DNA from 4 places in the Arthrobacter sp. PL16 genome. Region 3 is predicted to be linked to each of the others. Evidence: riboswitches for the same ligand, from Rfam matches in the RefSeq annotation. Region 3 holds a riboswitch; each other region holds the start of a gene.

Region 1 (4,706 bases), on a different contig from region 3:
TGTCGAAGCGCTGGTACCCGTAGGTGACGGCGACGTAGCCGATACCGCCGGCGCCGATGGTGCCCGCGATGGCCGAGTACTCGATCATCGCGATCACCTGGATGGTGAGGCCGCCGATCACCGCCGGGATGGCCTCGCTGAACTGCGCGGACCGCATGATCTGGAGGTTCGACCCGCCTGCCGCCCGTGCCACCTGCACGATGGAGGGAGGCACGGATCGCAGCGCGTTCTCGACGATCCTCGTGAAGAACGCGATGCCCGCGAGGGACATCGGCACGACGGCCGCTGCGATGCCGATGTTCGTGCCGGTGATGAACCGGGTGAACGGGACGATGGCCGCCATGAGGATGAGGAACGGCAGGGAGCGGCCGATGCTGATGATCCAGCTCAGCACCGCGTGCAGGGCCGGGCGTTCGTAGAGGCCCCCTGGGGCGACGTTGTGGAGGAGGACTCCGAGCGGCGTGCCCACCACGAGGACCACGACCATGACGATCCCGACCATGGTGACGGTCTCGCCGTAGGCGGGCAGCAGCAGGGCGGGAAGGTCGGCGAGGGGTACGTCGGCCCGGGGCAGGATGACGGCGCTCATGCCACGTCCTCTAGTGTCCCGGTGAGGACGCGGCCCGCGCCGGCCAGGAAGCCGCCGGACACGGCGTCGGCCGATCCGAGGGACGCGCGCGGACCGAGGGGCGGGCCGTCGTCGGGCGTTCCGCTCAGTCCGCAACGGGCCAGTGCAGCTGCGACGCGAGCGTCGTCGTCCGTCCCGATGCCGAGGGTCGCGCTGCCGGTGTTGACGCCGTGCACCGTCTCGACGGAGGCGCCGAGCAGGTGCACGGCCGTGCCGAGGTCCGCCGTGACACGCTGGATCCAGTCGCCCGGCACCACGGTGGAGTCATAGGTGACGAACCAGGTGCGCGTCCCGGCTTCGGGGCCGGCATGACCGCGGCGGGGCTGCAGCGAGCGCCCCAGCTGGGACTCGTGCGAGGTCAGGAGCTCCACGAGGGTGCCCTGCTCCACGATCCGGCCGTGGTCGAGGCGGGCCACGGTGTCGGCGACCTGCCGGACGGTGTCCATCTCGTGGGTGATGAAGACGACGGTGAGGTCGAGGTCGTCCCGCAACTGCCGGATGAGGCCGACGACGGACCGTGTGGTGTCCGGATCGAGTCCGGACGTCGCCTCGTCCGCCAGCAGGATGGAGGGCCGCAGTGCCAGCGCCCGTGCTATGCCGACGCGCTGCGCCTGCCCGCCGGAGAGCTGGAACGGATAATGCCCTGCCTTGTCCGCCAGGCCCACGCGGTCCAGCAGTTCGGCCACCCGCGCCCTGGCTTCGTTCGGCGTGACCCCCAGGTATTCGAGGGGCAATGCGATGTTCTCGGCGGCGGTCCGGCGGCTCAGGAGGCTCGAGGACTGGAAGACGGTGCCGATGCGCCGCCGCGCCTCGCGGAGCCGTTTCTCCGGCAGGCCCGAGAGCTCCTCGCCGTTCACGACGACGGACCCGGACGTGGGCCGTTCGAGCAGGTTGATGCACTGGGCGAGGGTGCTCTTGCCCGCGCCGCTCGGGCCGACGACCGCGGCAATGCGGCCCGTCGGTACCTCGAAGTCGAGGCGGTCGAGCACGGTGACGGCGGTGTCTCCGCGGCCGTACGTCTTGGTGAGTTGTCTCAGGGTGATCATGGGGTTCCTTGCACGTATCAGGGGTGACAGGGGCGCGTCAGGGGCGGACGGTCTGGAGGCGGTAGCGCGCGCCGCGGTGCTCCTCGGGCAGGCGGTCGCCCTTGCCGAAGAGCTTCTGGCGCAGCGTCCCCTCGGCGTACTCCGTGGGATAGGCTCCGCGCTTCTGCAGCTCCGGGATGACGTGGGTGATGACATCCTCGAAGGAGCCGGGTGTGATGGCGTACGCCAGGTTGAACCCGTCCACGTCGGTTTCCTCGACCCAGGACTGCAGCTCGTCGGCCACCTGCGCGCCGGAGCCCACGATCCGCGGCCCCAGGCCGCCGATGCCCGCCCACTCCGCGATGTCACGCACGGTCCAGGGGGCGCCGTCGTCGTTGACCTTCTGGAAGTTGGCGACGGCCGACTGGATGGCGTTGGACTTCACGTTGCCGATGGGCTCGTCGGGGTCGTAGGCGCTCAGGTCGATGCCGAGCCACCCGGAGAGCAGCACGAGGGCGCCCTCGTAGCTGACGTACTGCTGGTAGTCGGCGTGCTTTGCCTGCGCCTTCTCCTCGGTCTCGTCGGTGATGACGGTCAGCATCGTGTAGATGCGGACGGAGTACCGGTCGCGGCCCTCGGCCTCGACGGCGTCGCGGATCTTCGTGACGGCGTCCTTCAGGATGGGCTTGGTGGGCGCGCCGACGAAGACCGCTTCGGCGTTGCCCGCGGCGAAGGCGATGCCCCGCGGCGAGGCTCCCGCCTGGTAGATGACGGGCGTCCGCTGGGGTGAGGGTTCGCTGAGGTGGATGCCGGGAACGGTGAAGAAGGTGCCCTGGTGGTTGATGTCGTGCACCTTGGCGGGGTCGGTGAAGATTCCGGTCTCGCGGTCGCGGACGACGGCGTCGTCCTCCCAGGAACCCTCGAGCAGCTTGTAGAGCACCTCGAGGTACTCGTCCGCGTGGTTGTAGCGCTCGTCGTGTTCCAGCTGGTCCTCGTTACCCATGTTCCGCGCTGCGGAGGGGAGGTACCCGGTGACGACGTTCCAGCCGACCCTGCCGTTGGTCAGGTGGTCGAGCGTGGAGAGGCGGCGGGCAAAGGGGTAGGGGTGTTCGTAGGCGGTGCCGGCGGTGACGCCGAAGCCGAGGTGCTCGGTGACCAGGGCCATCGCGGAGACCAGCAGGAAGGGATCGTTGACCGGCGTCTGGGTGCCCTGCCGCAGGGTCGCCTCGTTGGATCCGCCGTAGACGTCGTAGGTGCCGAGGACGTCGGCGATGAAGATGCCGTCGAACAGGCCCTTCTCGAGCGTCCGGGCGAGGTCGGCCCAGTAGCGCAGGTCCTTGTAACGCCAGGACTGGTCCTCCGGGTGGCGCCAGAGGCCGGGCGACTGGTGGCCTACGCAGTTCATGTCGAACGCGTTGAAGCGGATGTGGCGGGGTGCAGCGGGCATGGGGATCCTCATGTCAGGGCACTGCCGTAGGGAAGCGCCATACTTGTCCGCACGGTGCATGCCGGACCGAATCCTCACCTGGGGCACCCCGCTACAGCGAGAGGGTTGCCGTCCAACAAACCAGGGTTTTGCGTTGGAACTCTTGATTCTGGTGACGAGCCTAGGTCGGCGGTGACAGCGGCGTCCAGAGCCGATCGTCACGCGGCGTCATGAATGACCGGCTACCGGAGGTAGGACGCCCCGTTGACGTCGATCACGGTGCCGCTTACCCAGAGCGGCGCCTCGGTGGCCAGCCAGGCCACGGATTCGGCTACGTCCCCGGGCGTCGCCACCCGCCCGAAGGGGCTCTGCGCCCGCACCGCATCCCCGCCCGGGCCGTCGAGCACGCTCCTGCCCATGTCGGTCTCCACGAAACCCGGAGCCACCGCGGCCGTGAGGATGCCGTGGGGCGCGAGGGCGACGGCGAGCGACTGCGTCATCGCGTGGAGGCCGGCTTTGCTCGCACCGTACGCCGGCGTTATCGGCTCGCCTCGGTAGGCACCGCGCGATCCGACGCTGATCAGGCGTCCACCCGACGGACCCGAGGGACGCTCGAGGAGGTGGCGCGCCACCAGCCAGGACAGGTTTGCAGGGCCCAGCAGGTTGACGTCGATGGTCCGGCGCCAGGCCTGCTGCCAGTCGCCGAAGGAGGTGGTGTCGATGGGATGAGCCTCGAAGATCCCTGCGTTGTTGACGAGGACGTCGACGCCGCCGAGGCCTGCGACGGCGTCGTCGACAATCTGCCGGCACGCGTCGGGATCACCTGCATCGCCCACCACGACCACGTGGCCCGAGCCGGGCAATCCGCTCCGGACAGCCTCCGCTGCCGCCACGTCCCGCCCCGCGTGCACCGCGACCCGATGTCCACGGGAGGCCACTTCGTGGGCGATCGACGCGCCGATGCCTCGACTCGCCCCGGTCACCAGGATGTTCGATGTCATGGATCAGACGCTACAACGTGCACGGGCCGGACGCCCGAGGCGTGCAGCCATGGACACCCGGCCCGAACCCGCTGTGAGCCTTGCTACGCTGAAAGGCCATGCCCGAAAACTCCGCCGAAGGAGCCCGATGGACCCGTTCGACGCCCGTATCGACAGCGGGATGCTGATTCTGCGCTGGCGGCGTGGGGTCGAGATCACCCACTCACGCGCTGTGGCTGCAGCCCGGGCGCTCGCGGAATTCCACGGTCCAACAGCCCTGCCGCTCCTTGTCCACATGCACGGAATCAGCGGCGTGACACCCGAGGCGCGCATAGGGATGATGGGCTACCGCGGCTTCTCGCGGGTCGCGCTGGTCGGCGAGGACGTCATCGACGAGGTGATGTCCGGCTTCTCGCACCGCTCCCCCACGACCACGCGCTACTTCACCTCGGAGCCCGACGCCGTGGCGTGGCTCATGGACAGCAGCGCAGCCCCGGTGCAGGCACCCGGGCTCGACTGACCTGCTCCTGGTTCGACCAGGGCAACACCTGCGCAACCCCGCCGGCGTCGTTGACCGCCCTGTGCGGCGAATGCCAGAGTGACTGCATGAGCACCGATCATCCCGGAGTCGAGGTCAGCACCGACGA
Region 2 (4,706 bases), on a different contig from region 3:
TCGGGCCTCGACGCCGTCGTCGCCGTCGTCGGACTCCTGATCGCAGTGGGCGCCGTGACGGCGGCCGTCCTCGCCGGGACATGGAACTTCATCCTGTCCTGACCGGCTCGGGGACCGGTCGGACGCAGAGAAGTGGCCGGACGCAGAGAAGTGGCCGGACACGGAGAAGTCGCCGGACGCGGAACGGCCGCGACAGGTTCGCCTGTCGCGGCCGTCGGGTGACTCCGGTGCTGCTAGAGCACGTCCGAGAGGAACGAGCGCAGGCGCGGCGTCTGCGCATCGTCGAAGATTGCGGCCGGGGGGCCGGATTCGACGACCACGCCGCCATCCATGAAGGTCACGGTGTCGGAGACGTTGCGGGAAAAGCCCATCTCGTGCGTGACGACGACCATGGTCATGCCAGCCGTAGCGAGATCCGCCATCAGGGCCAGGACGCCCTTGACGAGCTCCGGGTCCAGGGCGGAGGTCGCTTCGTCGAAGAACATCACCTCGGGATCCATGGCCAGGGCCCGGGCGATCGCGACGCGCTGCTGCTGTCCACCGGACAGGTTGCCCGGACGGACATCGGCCTTGTGCCTCAGGCCCACGAGGTCCAGCTGGGCGAGGGCCTTCTCCCGCGCCTCGCCGGCGGACATCCGGCGGAGCTTCCGGAGGGCCAGCGAGACGTTCTCCAGCACCGTCTTGTGCGGGAAGAGGTTGAACTGCTGGAACACCATCCCAATACGCCGACGCAGCTCGTCCGGGTTGTCCTTGAGGACGGACCGTCCGTCGAGCAGGATGTCCCCCTCGTCCGGTTCGATCAGTCGGTTCAGGACGCGCAGGAGCGTCGACTTCCCGGAGCCGGACGGGCCGATGACGGACGCCGTCGTCCCCTGCTCCACGTGCAGGTCGATACCTCGCAGCACATGGTTGGTGCCGAAGGACAGGTGCAGGTTCTGCCCCGTCAGGGTTCCCGATTCGATGGTCGTCACGCCTTTGCTCCTTCGCCGATCCTCGCGGCCAGTTCATCCGGTTCGGGCTTCTGCTTCTTGCCCACGCGGAGTCGGTTGTCGATGAAGTTGACCAGGTGGGTCAGCGGAATGGTCAGGCACAGGTACAACACGCCGGCCGCGATGAGCGGCGACAGGTTGCCGGTGTTGCTGGCGGCGTCGTTACCGACCCGGAAGAGCTCGCGCTCACTGGCGACGAGACCGATGAAGTAGATCAGCGACGACTCCTTGATGAGCGAGATGAACTGGTTCACCAGGGCGGGCAGCACGCGCCGCACGCCCTGGGGGACCACGACGAGCTGCATGGACGAGCTGTAACTGAAGCCCAGGGCACGCGAGGCCTCCAACTGACCCTTCTCCACGCTCTGGATGCCGGAACGGAAGATCTCCCCGATGTAGGCCGAAGCAATCAGCGACAGGGCGAGGATGCCCAGGGGGTACGGGCTGGTGCTGCCCGTGATCTGCCGGAGGATCGGACCGAGCCCCAGACCGATGAGCAGGATGATCACGACGGCGGGCAGTCCGCGGAAGATGTCCGTATAGATGCGTGCGATCCATCGCAGCACCCGGTTCCGTGAGATCCCCATGATCGCGAGGACCATGCCGACGACCGTGCCGATGATCCCCGAGGCCAGGGCGAGCATGAGCGTGTTCGGCAGGCCGACGGTCAGGAGGTCGGGCAGGACGGCGGCCATCGCCTCCCAGTCGAAGAAGGTCTTGCCGAGCTGTTCCAGGGCGTCCATGCAGGGACCGCTACTTTACTTCCACGGCTTTGCTGCCGGGCTTCCAGTCGGAGGGCATCTCGCGGTCCGGGTACCACTCCTTGGTGAGTTCCGTCCAGGTGCCGTCGGCGACGACGGCGTCGAGGCCCGCGTTGAGGGCATCGATGAGCGGCTGGTTCTCGCTGTTCACGGCATACGCGGTGAAGTTCTCCGTGTTGATGATCGTCTCGGCGATCGTGGTGTCGTCGCCTTCCTTCACCTGTCCGGTGGCCTGCTGCGACGGCGCTACCCACGCGTCCACCTGGCCGTTCTTCACGTTGGCATACACGGTGTTGTAGTCCGGGAAGCGCACGGGCTCGAGGCCCAGGGTGTTGGAGACGTAGTCGTCCTGGACGGTGCCCTGGACCACACCGATGCGGGTGCCCTCGGACAGGGAATCGAAGCCGGTGACCGGGGAGCCGTTCTTGGCGACGACGGCCATGTAGCCGAAGTCGTAGCCGTTGGTGAAGCCGACGTTCTCGCGGCGTGCCTCGGTCGTGGAGATCGACGACGATCCGACGTCGTACTGCTTGTTCTGCACCTGGGCGAGGAGCGCGGAGAAGTCGGTGGAGGCGAACTCCACCTCGAGGCCGAGCTTGTCGCCGATGGCGCGCAGCAGCTCGTTGTCGTAGCCGGTGAAGACGCCGTCCTCCAGGAAGATGTTCGGCGGCGCGTCCGACAGCGTCCCGACGCGCAGCGTGCCGTCGGTGATGAGGCCGAGTTCCGCCGTGTCGATCTCCTCGACCGGGGTGGTGGTCTCGGTGGTGTACTTGTCCAGCGACTGCTGGTCGCTGCCGGCCAGGGCGTCGGTGGTCTCGGCGGGTTCGCTGCTGCTGCTGTTGCCGCAGGAAACCGTCAGGGCGAGGAGGGGGACGGCGAGTGCCGCGAGGACCTTGCGGGAGATGTTCATGATGTCCTTGTTCGGTGCTGGCCCGGGTACGGGCGATGGATCGGGTTCTTCCGGGATGCCGCATGGCGGCAGGGGGAACGCTGCTGGTTGCTGGGTGACACGCTCGCTGTTCTGGGCTGTGCGCGTAGTAGCGGGCCGTAGGTCCCGATGGATCCGGAACAGGGGCCGCACGACGCCGTACTTGCCTACCGGGGGACTTGGCCCGGCGGCCGAATCTTCACCTGGAGCACCCCACTACGGGAGAGGGTTGCTGTCCAGCCGGCCAGGGCCGATGGCTGGAACTCTTGATTTCATGAAAACGCTATGGCAGCACGGAGGTCCCGGTCAAAACGCGGGACCGGCGAAACCAGCGTTTGACGTAGGAAAAGGGTCATTCAGCGTCATTTTGTGGTGAGGATTACACGAAACGATCGACAAGCTCGGTGAGTTCGGCGGTCAGGGCTGCGGAGGTACGGAGCTCCTGGCCGTCGAGGACCAGGACGGGCACGAGGAGCCGGATGCTCGAGATGAGCCAGACGGCGTCGGCGTCGAGGAGGTCGTCGGGTTCGAGCGGGCCGTAGCCGAGCTCCCAGCCCTGCTCCTTGGCGGCCGCGAAGAGCGCACTCTGGGATGTGCCCGCCAGGATGCCGCTCTCGAGCTGCGGAGTGAGGAGCGTCTTCTGCCCATCCCGGTCGTAGGCCAGAAGGACCGTCGACGTCGGGCCCTCCAGCACCTTGCCGTCGGAGGAGGTGAAGATGACGTCGTCTGCTCCATTGGCCCTCGCGTGGCGGACGGCTGCCATATTGACGGCGTAGGAGAGGGTCTTGGCGCCCATCAGCAGCCACGGTGCGCGCTGGGCGATGGTGCTGTCGTAGCCCCGCTCGAGGAAGAGGACCTTCAGGCCCGCCTTTCGCTGCGCCAGCGTCGATGCGGGAACGGGTGCCACCTGCACCCACGCCGTCGCCCGTCCGGCACCTTCGACTCCGCGGGTGGCGATGAGCTTCACGACGGCATCGCCCTGATCCGGTTCCGCGGCGGCGAACTCGCGCAGGCCGGTGCGGATCGCGCGGCTCCAGGCGTTGGCGTCGGGCACGTCCAGGTCGAGGGCCGCGGCCGACGACGCAAGCCGGCTCAGGTGGGCCTGTTCCTTGCGCGGGGAGCCGTCGACGGCCAGCATCGATTCGAAGATCCCGTCGCCGCGGGTGGCGCCGAGATCGGTGGCCATGAGCTGCGGTTGCGAGGCATCGACGACCTTCCCGTCGTCGTAGGCCGGGTCAAGGAACACGAGAACAGTCATGGCTGACAGCGTAGCGGCAGGGCGCACGGTGCCGCAGGCCCCCAGCGGATGCCTCGAGCCGCGTCCCGGCCTTCGTCTACCGCAACATCCTCGTCCTCGCGGCGCTGATCGCATAAGGTCCGAAGGACCTTCTCTGTCCCGAGGCGATCGCCGTCAGCTCCGGGTGGGCGCCGTCGCTGTCGTCGGACAGACTGGGACGATGACCCTCGACGACGAGCTCGACCGCATCTTCCGGGTTCGCGACCGCTCCGACATGCGACCCACCATCGCCGCCCTGCTGCCCCTCCTCGAGGTGCATCCGCATCAGGCCCGGGTACTGTACGAGGTCGGTGGAGCCTACGACACGGCAGGGGAGGAAATCCTCGCCTGCTCGTTCTACGAGCGCGCCCTCGCGGCAGGACTCTCCGGGGACCTGCTCCGCCGCTGCTACCTCCAGTACGGCTCGACGCTCCGCAACCTCGGACAGCATGACCGGGCACTGGAGGTCTTCGACCGTGCGCGCCGTGCCTTCCCTGCTTCGCCGTCGCTGGCTGCCTTCGAAGCTCTCTCGCTGCACGCGGCAGGTCTGCCCGATCGTGCTTTCGCGCCCTGCTCGATGCGTTCGCCGACGCGGTTCATGCACCCGATATCGACCACTACAAGGCTGCACTGCGGGCGAACGCGGACTATCTTCGGAGCATGGGCAGGACGTGAGGTGCGGCCGGTTCTCGGGAGAGGTGGAACGGGATGGCAGCAGGAACCGTGCACGGCCGGCACTTCTCCCTTGACGT
Region 3 (4,706 bases):
GCCGAAATCCTCCGCCGCAACCTCCGGAATCGCCGCGAGCCGCGACGCCGAATCGTCGTCGAAGCGCCGCATCACGGCGGAACTGCTCATCGTGTTCGGGCTGTCACTGGGACAGTCCGGCATCTACGCCATCGTCAACCTCGCCGAAAAGCTGACGAGGGGGCCGCTCGCCGGGCAGACCACAACCCTCAACCCCGTCCTCAACGAGCGGCAGTACTTCGACCTCACCTATCAGCTCCTGAACATCTTCTTCGCCCTCGTTCCGGTGGCGCTGGTCCTGTTCCTCCTCAGTGGGCACGGGGTGTCCGCCTTCCGCCGCCTCGGCTTCACCTTCGAGAAGCCGCTCCGCACCGTCGGCTTCGGCGTTGGCCTCGCCGCGATCATCGGCGTCGGGACCCTCGGCGTGTACGCGGGCGGCCGCGCCCTGGGGATCACGACGGCGCTCGTGCCCGCTGCGCTCGATGCCTACTGGTGGACCATCCCCGTGCTCATCCTGTCCGCGCTCAGGCACGCGGTGCTCGAGGAGGTGATCGTGGTGGGGTACCTGTTCATCCGCCTGCGGGAACTGGGCTGGTCGACCCCCGCCATCATCATCACCAGCGCCCTCGTGCGGGGAAGCTACCACCTGTACCAGGGCTTCGGTCCGTTCGTCGGCAACGTGCTGATGGGCCTGCTCTTCGGCTGGTTCTATACCCGCACCCGCCGGGTCATGCCGCTCGTCATCGCCCACGCGCTCATCGACATCACCGGCTTCGTCGGATTCGCGCTCATCGGACCGGCTATCGGAATTGGTGGCTGAATTATTTAGACAAGGCTTGCCTTTGTTTATTCCGCACGATAATCATGACTAAATTATCGGTCAATTGCGGTGCTACCGTGGATTTATCCGCATAAGAGCGGCGGCTCCGACCGGGGCTCCACCGGACCAGCCAGGAGGAATCATGAGCGTCGTCACCAGTGTCTCTGAGTGCAGTGTCCACAACTGCTCGTTCAACCACGACGGCTGTACCGCCGTGGCCATCACCGTCTCCGGGAGCGAAGAACACGCCTCCTGCGCCACCTTCATCGACACGTCGATCAGTGGCGGCCTGCCCAAGATGCTCGCGCACGTCGGCGCATGCCAGCGCTCCGAATGCAGCTTCAACCACGACCTCCTGTGCACCGCGCCGGCGGTCAAGGTGGGGCCGGGCGCCGAAGCGGCAGATTGCCTGACGTACACACACGCCTGAACCACCGAACAGAGGAAAGGACCGGACATCAGTCCGGTCCCTTCCTTGTTCGGTGTCCGTAGCCGGACCGTCAGATCTCGATACGGCCCTCGTCGGTCTCGAAGGTCACGGACATGATGCCCGGGGTCCCGTTGGGGGCGATCCACTGGACCTCGACCCCATCGAGCGTCTCCTCGACGTCCGTGCCGAGCCATTCGGTGACGCGCTCGGAAGAGCCGGCGATGGTCAGGCAGTCGAGCTTGACGGATGCGGGCCGGGCCTTGGACGGGTGCAGGGATTCGGTGCCCTCGTCCCAGCGCAGCAGGTACGGGACCTGGGGATCCGCGATGAGGCCCTTGATGCCGATCTGCCGCCAGGTCAGTTCCTGGCCGTCGGGAAACTTGCGGTTGCCGGGAACGGCGCTGCGGCCGAGCCGTTCTTCGAAGGGGCCGAGATCCTCGACCGCGACGCACCAGCCCATCCAGCCTCCACCGGCCTCGGAGCGGGCACGCACGGCCTGGCCGAAGGGAGCCTTGTCCGACGCCGGGTGGTTCAGGGCCTCGACGACCTCGAGGTACTGGTCGTTCGCCAACGGGAAGATCATGTTGCGGGTACCGAAGCGCGGGTGGACACCACCCTTTACGGGGTCCATTCCGAGCTTGGCAGAGATCCGATCGGCCGTCGCAGCAAGTCCGTCGGGTTCGCAGGCATAAGAGACATGGTCCAGTCGCATGCGATTATCTTGGCACTTAGTGATGCACCTCTCGACTTAGGCAACCCTTACCCCCGATCGCTCCCTCATCCGCGCGTCAACCGGACCCTCCAGCGGTGAACCTGCGGTCACTTCATCCAGTGTCATACGGGTTGCCGGATCCGCCCGGATGCGTTTTCATGAATACAGGTCATGAGTGCCAGCACACAGCCCCGGCTTGCTGGCCGGCAACCCTCCAACCGCGGTGGGGTGCCCCGGGTGAAGACCAGGCTCGGCGCTGCATCGGCGCCGTGCAAGCGCGGGCTCCTGCGGGTCCGGTGTCCTGGAGCAGCAGTTACCGGCCGGAGCATCGGACAGGCGGGGCCCCTTCGAACAGGGAGCACCATGTCCAACGATTGGTCCTTTGAGACACGCCAGATCCACGCCGGCCAGGTCCCGGACGCAACCACGGGGGCGCGAGCGCTGCCCATCTACCAGACGTCGTCGTTCGTCTTCCCGAGCGCCGAGAGTGCCGCCAACAGGTTCGCCCTGGCGGAGCTCGCACCCATCTACACGCGTATCGGCAATCCCACCCAGGAGGCGGTGGAGACCAGGATCGCGAGCCTCGAGGGTGGCGTCGGCGCCCTCCTGCTCGCTTCCGGGCAGGCCGCCGAGACCTTCGCGATCCTGAACATCGCCGAGGCGGGCGATCACATCGTCGCCAGCCCCAGCCTGTACGGCGGCACGTACAACCTCTTCAAGCACACGCTGAAGAAGTTCGGGATCGAGACCACGTTCGTGGAGGATCCGGATGACCTCGAGCAGTGGAGGGCGGCCGTGCGGCCGAACACCAAGCTCTTCTTCGGCGAGGTCGTCTCCAACCCCCGGCAGGACGTCCTGGACCTCGAGGGCATCAGTGCCGTCGCCCACGAGCACGGCCTGCCCCTGATCGTGGACAACACACTGTCCACCCCGTACCTGATCCGGCCGATCGAATGGGGCGCGGACATCGTGGTGCACTCCGCCACGAAGTACCTCGGCGGGCACGGCACCGCGATCGCCGGTGTGATCGTCGATTCGGGCAACTTCGACTTCGCGCAGTACCCCGAGCGCTTCCCCGGCCTGAACACGCCGGACGAGAGCTACCACGGGCTCGTCTATGCGCGCGACCTGGGCGTCGGCAGCCCTCTGGGTGCCAACCTCGCCTACATCCTCAAGGCACGCGTGCAGCTGCTGCGCGACCTCGGCGCCTCGGTGTCCCCGTTCAACGCCTTCCTGATCGCGCAGGGACTGGAGACGCTCAGCCTCCGGGTGGAGCGTCACGTGCAGAACGCCCAGGCCGTGGCCGAATGGCTCGAAGGGCACGACGACGTCGAACGCGTCTCCTACGCCGGACTCGCCTCGAGCCCCTGGTACGAGCGGGGGCGCAAGTACGGCCCGAACGGCACGGGCGCGATCGTCAGCTTCGACATCGTCGGTGGAGTAGAGGCGGGCAAGCGGTTCGTGGACGGCCTCGAACTGCACTCCCACGTGGCGAACGTGGGCGATGTCCGCTCGCTCGTCATCCATCCGGCCTCGACGACCCACAGTCAGCTCGGCGCCGAGGCGCAGTTCACGGCCGGTGTGCGTCCGGGCCTCGTCCGGCTGTCGGTGGGACTCGAGAACATCACCGACATCCTCGCCGACCTGGACGCGGGCTTCCGCGCCGCCAAGGGAGCCTAACCTTTCGTGACCACCTACCCTCCTGCTCCGCTGTACCCGGGGAACGACGCCGGCCCCTCGGGGGACGGGCTCCTGCGCGTCGCCCCCATCGGTCCGCTGTTCCTCGAGACCGGGGGTGAGCTGCCGGACGTGCAGCTCGCCTTCGAGACGTGGGGCGAGCTGGACCGGGATGCCTCGAACGCCGTGCTGGTGCAGCATGCCCTCACCGGCAGTTCGCACGTCGCGCGGGGGGCATCGGAGGAGGAGGGCTGGTGGGACTCGCTGGTCGGTCCAGGACGGACCGTGGACACGGACCGCTTCTTCGTGGTGTCCATCAATATGGTGGGAGGCTGCTACGGCTCGACGGGGCCGGCCAGCCTCGCCCCCGACGGCGCTCCCTGGGGATCACGTTTCCCCTTCGTCACCATCCGCGACTCCGTCCGCGCCGAGGCCCTGCTCGCCGACCTGCTCGGTATCGAGCGCTGGCACTCGGTGCTCGGTGGATCGATGGGCGGCGCACGCGCGCTCGAATGGGCCCTGATGTATCCGGACCGCGTGGAGCGGTGCGCCGTCATCGCCTGCACTGCCGCCTCGTCGGCCGAACAGATAGCGTTCGCCCAGGCGCAGCTTCAGGCCATCCGGCTCGATCCCGCCTATCGCGGCGGCGACTACTACGACGGCCCGCTTCCGGAAGCGGGCCTCGGGTTGGCCCGCCGCATCGCGCACATCACCTACCGCTCCGAACGGGAGCTCGAGGCACGCTTCGGTCGGGCGGAGCAGGACGCCGAGCAGCCCTTCGGGGCCGTCCTGCCCTCCCACCGCGGCCGCTACCAGGTGGAGAGCTACCTCGACCACCAGGCCGAGAAACTGGTGGACCGATTCGATGCCAACAGCTATGTCATCCTGACCGAGGCGCTGATGAGCCATGACGCCGCCCGGGACCGGGGGAGCCTGGACGACGCCCTGGGAGCGGCGACGTCGAAGTTCTTCATTGCCGCCGTCGACACGGACCGGCTGTATTTCCCGGTGCAGTCCCGTCGGCTCGCGGAAGGGCTGCCGGGGAACGTCCCCCTCCACCTGATCACCTCGCCCGTGGGTCATGACGC
Region 4 (4,706 bases), on a different contig from region 3:
CCGACGGTACATGGCCCGACGGTACATGCGCCGAGGCACTCGAGTTCGCACGGCGACGACACCGGGTAACGGGACCTCATCCTCCGCCGGAGCTGTCGCCCTGCAGCTCCGGCGCGCCGCATCCCTGCCATGGGCGGTGGACAGGGTGGCGCGGCAGTGTCCCCAACTCCTGATCGCTCCGGTCGCTTACGCTTTCGCGGCGCCCGAGGGTGCTGACCCTATGGACCAGACCCGAGGCGGCACGACCCCGTTCACCGAGTGGTCCCCGATGATCCTCGCCTTGAAGACCCACGGGTTATGGTTGGCAGCCGTACGCGCGTTCCGCCAGTGACGATCGAAGTTCTTCGCCGTGCTCACGCCGGAGGCGGCGAGCGCGTTGAAGACGTCCGATGTCGCCCTCGTGGCAAGTGCCGTCAGGATCACCTGCGCCTTCGCGGTCTCGAGTTCGGCGACGTCGTTCCGCCGCTCGTCCTCGGCCTCGTCGTCGAGGAAGGCACTCTCATAGGCGTGCTGCAGGGCGCGGGCGGCCCGTTCGACTGTGGCGTCCGCGGCGTAAGCGGCTGCGGAGACCTCGCCGATCACCTGCAGGATCTGCGGGTCGGCCGCGAACGACGAAGCATTGCCGTGGCTGAAGATCCGGGTCCGGTTGCGCACCTCGTGTGCGACGTCGCGTTCGGCTGCAGTGATGGTGCCGGCCAGGACGGCGAGCAGCACCGCCTGGTAGAAGGCCGTCTGGTACTTGAACCTGGTGTCGAAGTCGATGACGTTCCCGGCGTCGACCCGCGCCCGCTCGAAGGTCGAGGTACCGGAGCCGGTTGTCTGCTGGCCGAAACCGTTCCAGTCGTCGGCGTGCGTGACCCCGGGCTGGTGGGCGCTCACCACCGCGATCACCTTGACGTCGTTGTCGGTGCGCTGGGCGAAGGTGTCGATCCAGTCCGCGAAGATGCTGCCGGTCGAGTAGTACTTGGTGCCGCTGATGAGGAAGCCGCCGTCGTGCCTGTCGGGGTCGGGGCTCACCTTGGTGATGACGTCGCCGATCGTGACGCCGCCGACCTCCGTCCACGAATTGCCGACGGTTTCGCCATCGACGAAGCGCTTGAGCCAGACTGCGCGCTGAGGGCCGGTCGAGACAAGGCGGTCCTCGACGAAGGCGAAGTGCGCGCGCAGCGCTTGCGGGATGTTCGAATCGGCAGCTGCCAGCTCGGTGAGGAGGCGGAAGAGCTGTGGCAGGGAGGCGCCGAGGCCGCCGTCTGCGACAGGCACCCGCAACGCTCCGAACCCGGCAGTGATGAGCGATCGGATCTCCTTCCGGGGCAGCTCATGGTCGAGCTCGCGGCGTGACGCACCCTCGGCGATCTCGGCGAAGAGGGGCCGGAAGCGGGCGGCCAGGAGTTCGTAATCCGCGTCCGTGGTCGGAGGGGTGTGGGTCAGGGTCGGCATGTCGGACCTTTCGCTGGTGGAGATCGAACGGGAAGGGAGAGAGGAAGCAGAGGAGCGTCAGGCTGAGACGGGTACCGGGGGTGTAAGGACACGCACGGGGCGTGCGCTGATGGTCGCGGCCACGACGAACAGGACACCTAGGGCTGCGGCAGCAGCGATGACAGAGGTACCGCCCGACGGCCATGCTCCGTTGAGGCCGAGGACGGCGGGAATCACGGTGCTGGACGTGCCGACGAGGATCGCGCTCCAGGCGGTGATTCGTGTGAGGCGCGTGGCGCCGCGGGCGAGCAGCAGGAAGAAGAGGCTCCAGAGCACCGCCCAACCGAGCCACAGCACGGAATTGATGGGGTCGCCGTCGGCCTCCGTTCCGGCGAACACGACTGCGAGAACGGCGACGAAGGCACAGAACCAGCCGACGCCGGCGGAACCGAGGCCGGCGACCGAGCTGAGCCCTACATAGAGGTAGGTGAGACCGAACAGGACGATTCCGCTGGCCGAACCAGCGGCTTCCGGGCCTCCCGTCGATGCGATCAGCAGGGCGATGACCAGTTGGAGTACACCGATCACCAGGTTGAAGAATCCCGAATCGCGCGGTGCCACACGGCCCAGCAGGCCGAGACCGTTGATCAGAAGAGCTGCTCCGGAAAGCAGGAGGCAGATGTATGACATGGACGTCCCATCGACGGGACGCGGACCCTCGGGTACGCGCCGTGCTTGCCCCGCGCGCTTCACGCAGTGCCGGATCTTCACCTGGGGCACCCCACCACGGAGGGGGTTGCCGTCCGACGAGCCAGGGCTTTGCGTCGGAACTCTTGATCTGTGCTCCCGAGACTAGGCCGACAGAGGTGGAAGGAACGGCATTGAGACGCGCGGTAACGCACTATGACCTCGCGTGACCTGAACCGTGCGGACGACCGTGCGGATGACCGCACGGACCGTGATCCGGCGGAACATCCGAGACGTCCGACTTGTTATACGAGGTAATGACAACAGCCCAGGAAATGGACCTGACCACCCTCTCTCCTACCCGTCTGTGGGTGCCCAGACACGTGATGATCACGCGGGCCGCAGCCGACCTACCGCACACAGCCGAGATCATCAGGCGCTGCGAAATCGCCGGCGTCGACGACATCCGGATCCTGCCCGGCAACGCGCTGACGGGACTCCGTGGCGCCACCGAGCGCGAAACCTACGCATCCGCCAAGAACACGCTGGCCGTCGTCGTCGCACCTCCGAGCGCCCTCAAGCCGCAGCCGATCCCACCGAGCGCGGACTGGCGGATCGACCTCGCCAAGGGCTGCCCCGCCCACTGCCAGTACTGTTACCTCGCCGGATCCCTGCAGGGGCCTCCGGTCACCCGGGCCTACGCCAATCTCGACGAGGTGCTGGGCGGGATCCGCACCCACGCCGGCAGGGGTTCCGTCACCCGCGGAACCATCGATCGGGGTGACGAGGGCACGACCTTCGAGATGTCCTGCTACACCGATCCACTCGGCATCGAGAGCGTGACCGGCTCGCTTGCTGCCGCGATCTCCCGCGTCGGCTCGGGCGAGTTCGGCAGCGACGTCCAACTGCGGTTCACCACCAAGTTCGACGACGTCGGAGAGCTGGTGACGCTCGACCATGGGCGCAGGACGCGGGTCCGTTTCTCGGTCAATGCTGCCGAGGTAGCTAACCGGTTCGAGGGCGGAACGGCGCGTATGCCGGCCCGGCTCGCCGCCCTCCGTGCTGTGGCTACAGCCGGCTACCGTGTGGGCCTGACGATCGCGCCCATCATGCCCGTACCGGATTGGCGCGAGCAGTACGGCGCATTGCTGGATGACATCTCCGAGGCAGTCGCCGGTATCGACGACCTCGACCTGACGGCGGAGATTATCACGCACCGCTTCACCCCGGCGAGCAAGGAGGTGTTGCTGAGCTGGTATCCCAGGACGAAGCTCGACATGGACGAGGATCTGTGGAGCCAGAAGCGTTCGAAGTTCGGCGGGGTCAAGTACGTGTACCCGAAGCAGACCATGACGGAGATGCGGCAGTGGTTCACGGAGGAACTGGAGCGGCGCCTACCCGCTGCCCGGCTCCTCTACTGGACCTGATCCATCCGCATTCGTCCGCGCCACGGCGGCGTGCGTGTCACCGGAGGACGCTGGCGAGCGGGGGAGGGGTCGCGAGCGGCGTATCATGAAGGGTCAGCTTTTATCTACCTTTAGGGGCAAGTTGTGTCCACCGTTGAAGACAATTCGGCAACCACAGCGCAGACCGGCGGCAACCGGGTCAAGCGCGGTATGGCTGAAATGCTCAAGGGCGGCGTCATCATGGATGTCGTCACAGCCGATCAGGCACGCATCGCCGAGGACGCCGGTGCGGTAGCCGTCATGGCGCTCGAACGGGTTCCCGCGGACATCCGTGCCCAGGGCGGGGTCTCCCGCATGAGCGATCCCGACATGATCGACAGCATCATCGACGCCGTGTCCATCCCCGTCATGGCCAAGGCCCGTATCGGTCACTTTGTGGAGGCACAGGTCCTTCAGTCCCTCGGCGTCGACTACATCGATGAGTCCGAGGTCCTCACGCCCGCCGACTTCACCAATCACATCGACAAGTGGAAGTTCACCATTCCCTTCGTCTGCGGAGCCACCAACCTCGGTGAGGCGCTTCGGCGTATCAACGAGGGCGCTGCGATGATCCGCTCGAAGGGCGAGGCTGGTACCGGTGACGTCTCCAACGCCACGATGCACATGCGCAAGATCCGCTCGGAGATCAACAGGCTGTCCTCGATGGCCGAGGATGAGCTGTACGTCGCGGCCAAGGAGCTCCAGGCTCCCTATCAACTCGTGAAGGAAGTGGCCTCCGCCGGCCGCCTGCCCGTGGTTCTGTTCACCGCGGGTGGCATCGCCACGCCTGCGGATGCGGCCATGATGATGCAGCTCGGCGCCGACGGCGTGTTCGTCGGCTCAGGCATCTTCAAGTCGGGAAACCCGGCCGAGCGCGCGAACGCCATCGTGCAGGCGACGACGTTCCATGACGACCCCGACATGATCGCAAAGGTCTCGCGTGGACTGGGCGAAGCGATGGTCGGCATCAACGTGGACGAGATCCCGCAGCCGCACCGTCTCGCGGAGCGCGGCTGGTAGCAGCTTTGCAGTACGGCCTGTAGGACGGCCGAGCGCCGGCATCGGGCGCGCAGCGGAAAGGATCGCACCCCCAGGAGGGTGCGGTCCTTTCTGCTACCGCTCACGTAGTCGAGGAAGCCGGTGAGGGTGGCCTGT

Evidence for each region. A riboswitch is a leader RNA that binds a small molecule or an ion and turns the genes downstream of it on or off. The one in region 3 is predicted to bind S-adenosylmethionine.
Region 1: another riboswitch for S-adenosylmethionine. It lies ahead of RCH21_RS13230 (LLM class flavin-dependent oxidoreductase); the one in region 3 lies ahead of RCH21_RS12350 (bifunctional o-acetylhomoserine/o-acetylserine sulfhydrylase).
Region 2: another riboswitch for S-adenosylmethionine. It lies ahead of RCH21_RS04710 (ABC transporter substrate-binding protein); the one in region 3 lies ahead of RCH21_RS12350 (bifunctional o-acetylhomoserine/o-acetylserine sulfhydrylase).
Region 4: another riboswitch for S-adenosylmethionine. It lies ahead of RCH21_RS10075 (AmiS/UreI family transporter); the one in region 3 lies ahead of RCH21_RS12350 (bifunctional o-acetylhomoserine/o-acetylserine sulfhydrylase).

The regions. Positions count from the first base shown of each region.
Region 1 is NZ_JAXCIC010000006.1:157,625-162,330, forward strand. Features, by position in the region: gene RCH21_RS13220 (methionine ABC transporter permease) at 1-589, opposite strand, end outside; gene RCH21_RS13225 (methionine ABC transporter ATP-binding protein) at 586-1,674, opposite strand; gene RCH21_RS13230 (LLM class flavin-dependent oxidoreductase) at 1,712-3,100, opposite strand; SAM riboswitch class IV at 3,135-3,248, opposite strand; gene RCH21_RS13235 (SDR family NAD(P)-dependent oxidoreductase) at 3,322-4,080, opposite strand; gene RCH21_RS13240 (STAS/SEC14 domain-containing protein) at 4,208-4,579, shown strand; gene RCH21_RS13245 (GNAT family N-acetyltransferase) at 4,666-4,706, shown strand, end outside.
Region 2 is NZ_JAXCIC010000002.1:211,419-216,124, forward strand. Features, by position in the region: gene RCH21_RS04695 (energy-coupling factor transporter transmembrane component T family protein) at 1-102, shown strand, start outside; gene RCH21_RS04700 (amino acid ABC transporter ATP-binding protein) at 234-971, opposite strand; gene RCH21_RS04705 (amino acid ABC transporter permease) at 968-1,732, opposite strand; gene RCH21_RS04710 (ABC transporter substrate-binding protein) at 1,743-2,660, opposite strand; SAM riboswitch class IV at 2,833-2,950, opposite strand; gene RCH21_RS04715 (aminodeoxychorismate lyase) at 3,058-3,936, opposite strand; partial or broken gene RCH21_RS04720 (tetratricopeptide repeat protein) at 4,190-4,462, shown strand; gene RCH21_RS04725 (nitronate monooxygenase) at 4,663-4,706, shown strand, end outside.
Region 3 is NZ_JAXCIC010000005.1:298,219-302,924, forward strand. Features, by position in the region: gene RCH21_RS12335 (CPBP family intramembrane glutamic endopeptidase) at 1-799, shown strand, start outside; gene RCH21_RS12340 (DUF1540 domain-containing protein) at 942-1,229, shown strand; gene RCH21_RS12345 (VOC family protein) at 1,300-1,941, opposite strand; SAM riboswitch class IV at 2,109-2,225, shown strand; gene RCH21_RS12350 (bifunctional o-acetylhomoserine/o-acetylserine sulfhydrylase) at 2,305-3,621, shown strand; gene metX (homoserine O-acetyltransferase MetX) at 3,628-4,706, shown strand, end outside.
Region 4 is NZ_JAXCIC010000004.1:131,001-135,706, reverse strand. Features, by position in the region: gene RCH21_RS10085 (hypothetical protein) at 1-69, shown strand, start outside; gene RCH21_RS10080 (acyl-CoA dehydrogenase family protein) at 187-1,440, opposite strand; gene RCH21_RS10075 (AmiS/UreI family transporter) at 1,498-2,109, opposite strand; SAM riboswitch class IV at 2,146-2,258, opposite strand; gene RCH21_RS10070 (spore photoproduct lyase family protein) at 2,424-3,533, shown strand; gene pdxS (pyridoxal 5'-phosphate synthase lyase subunit PdxS) at 3,657-4,571, shown strand.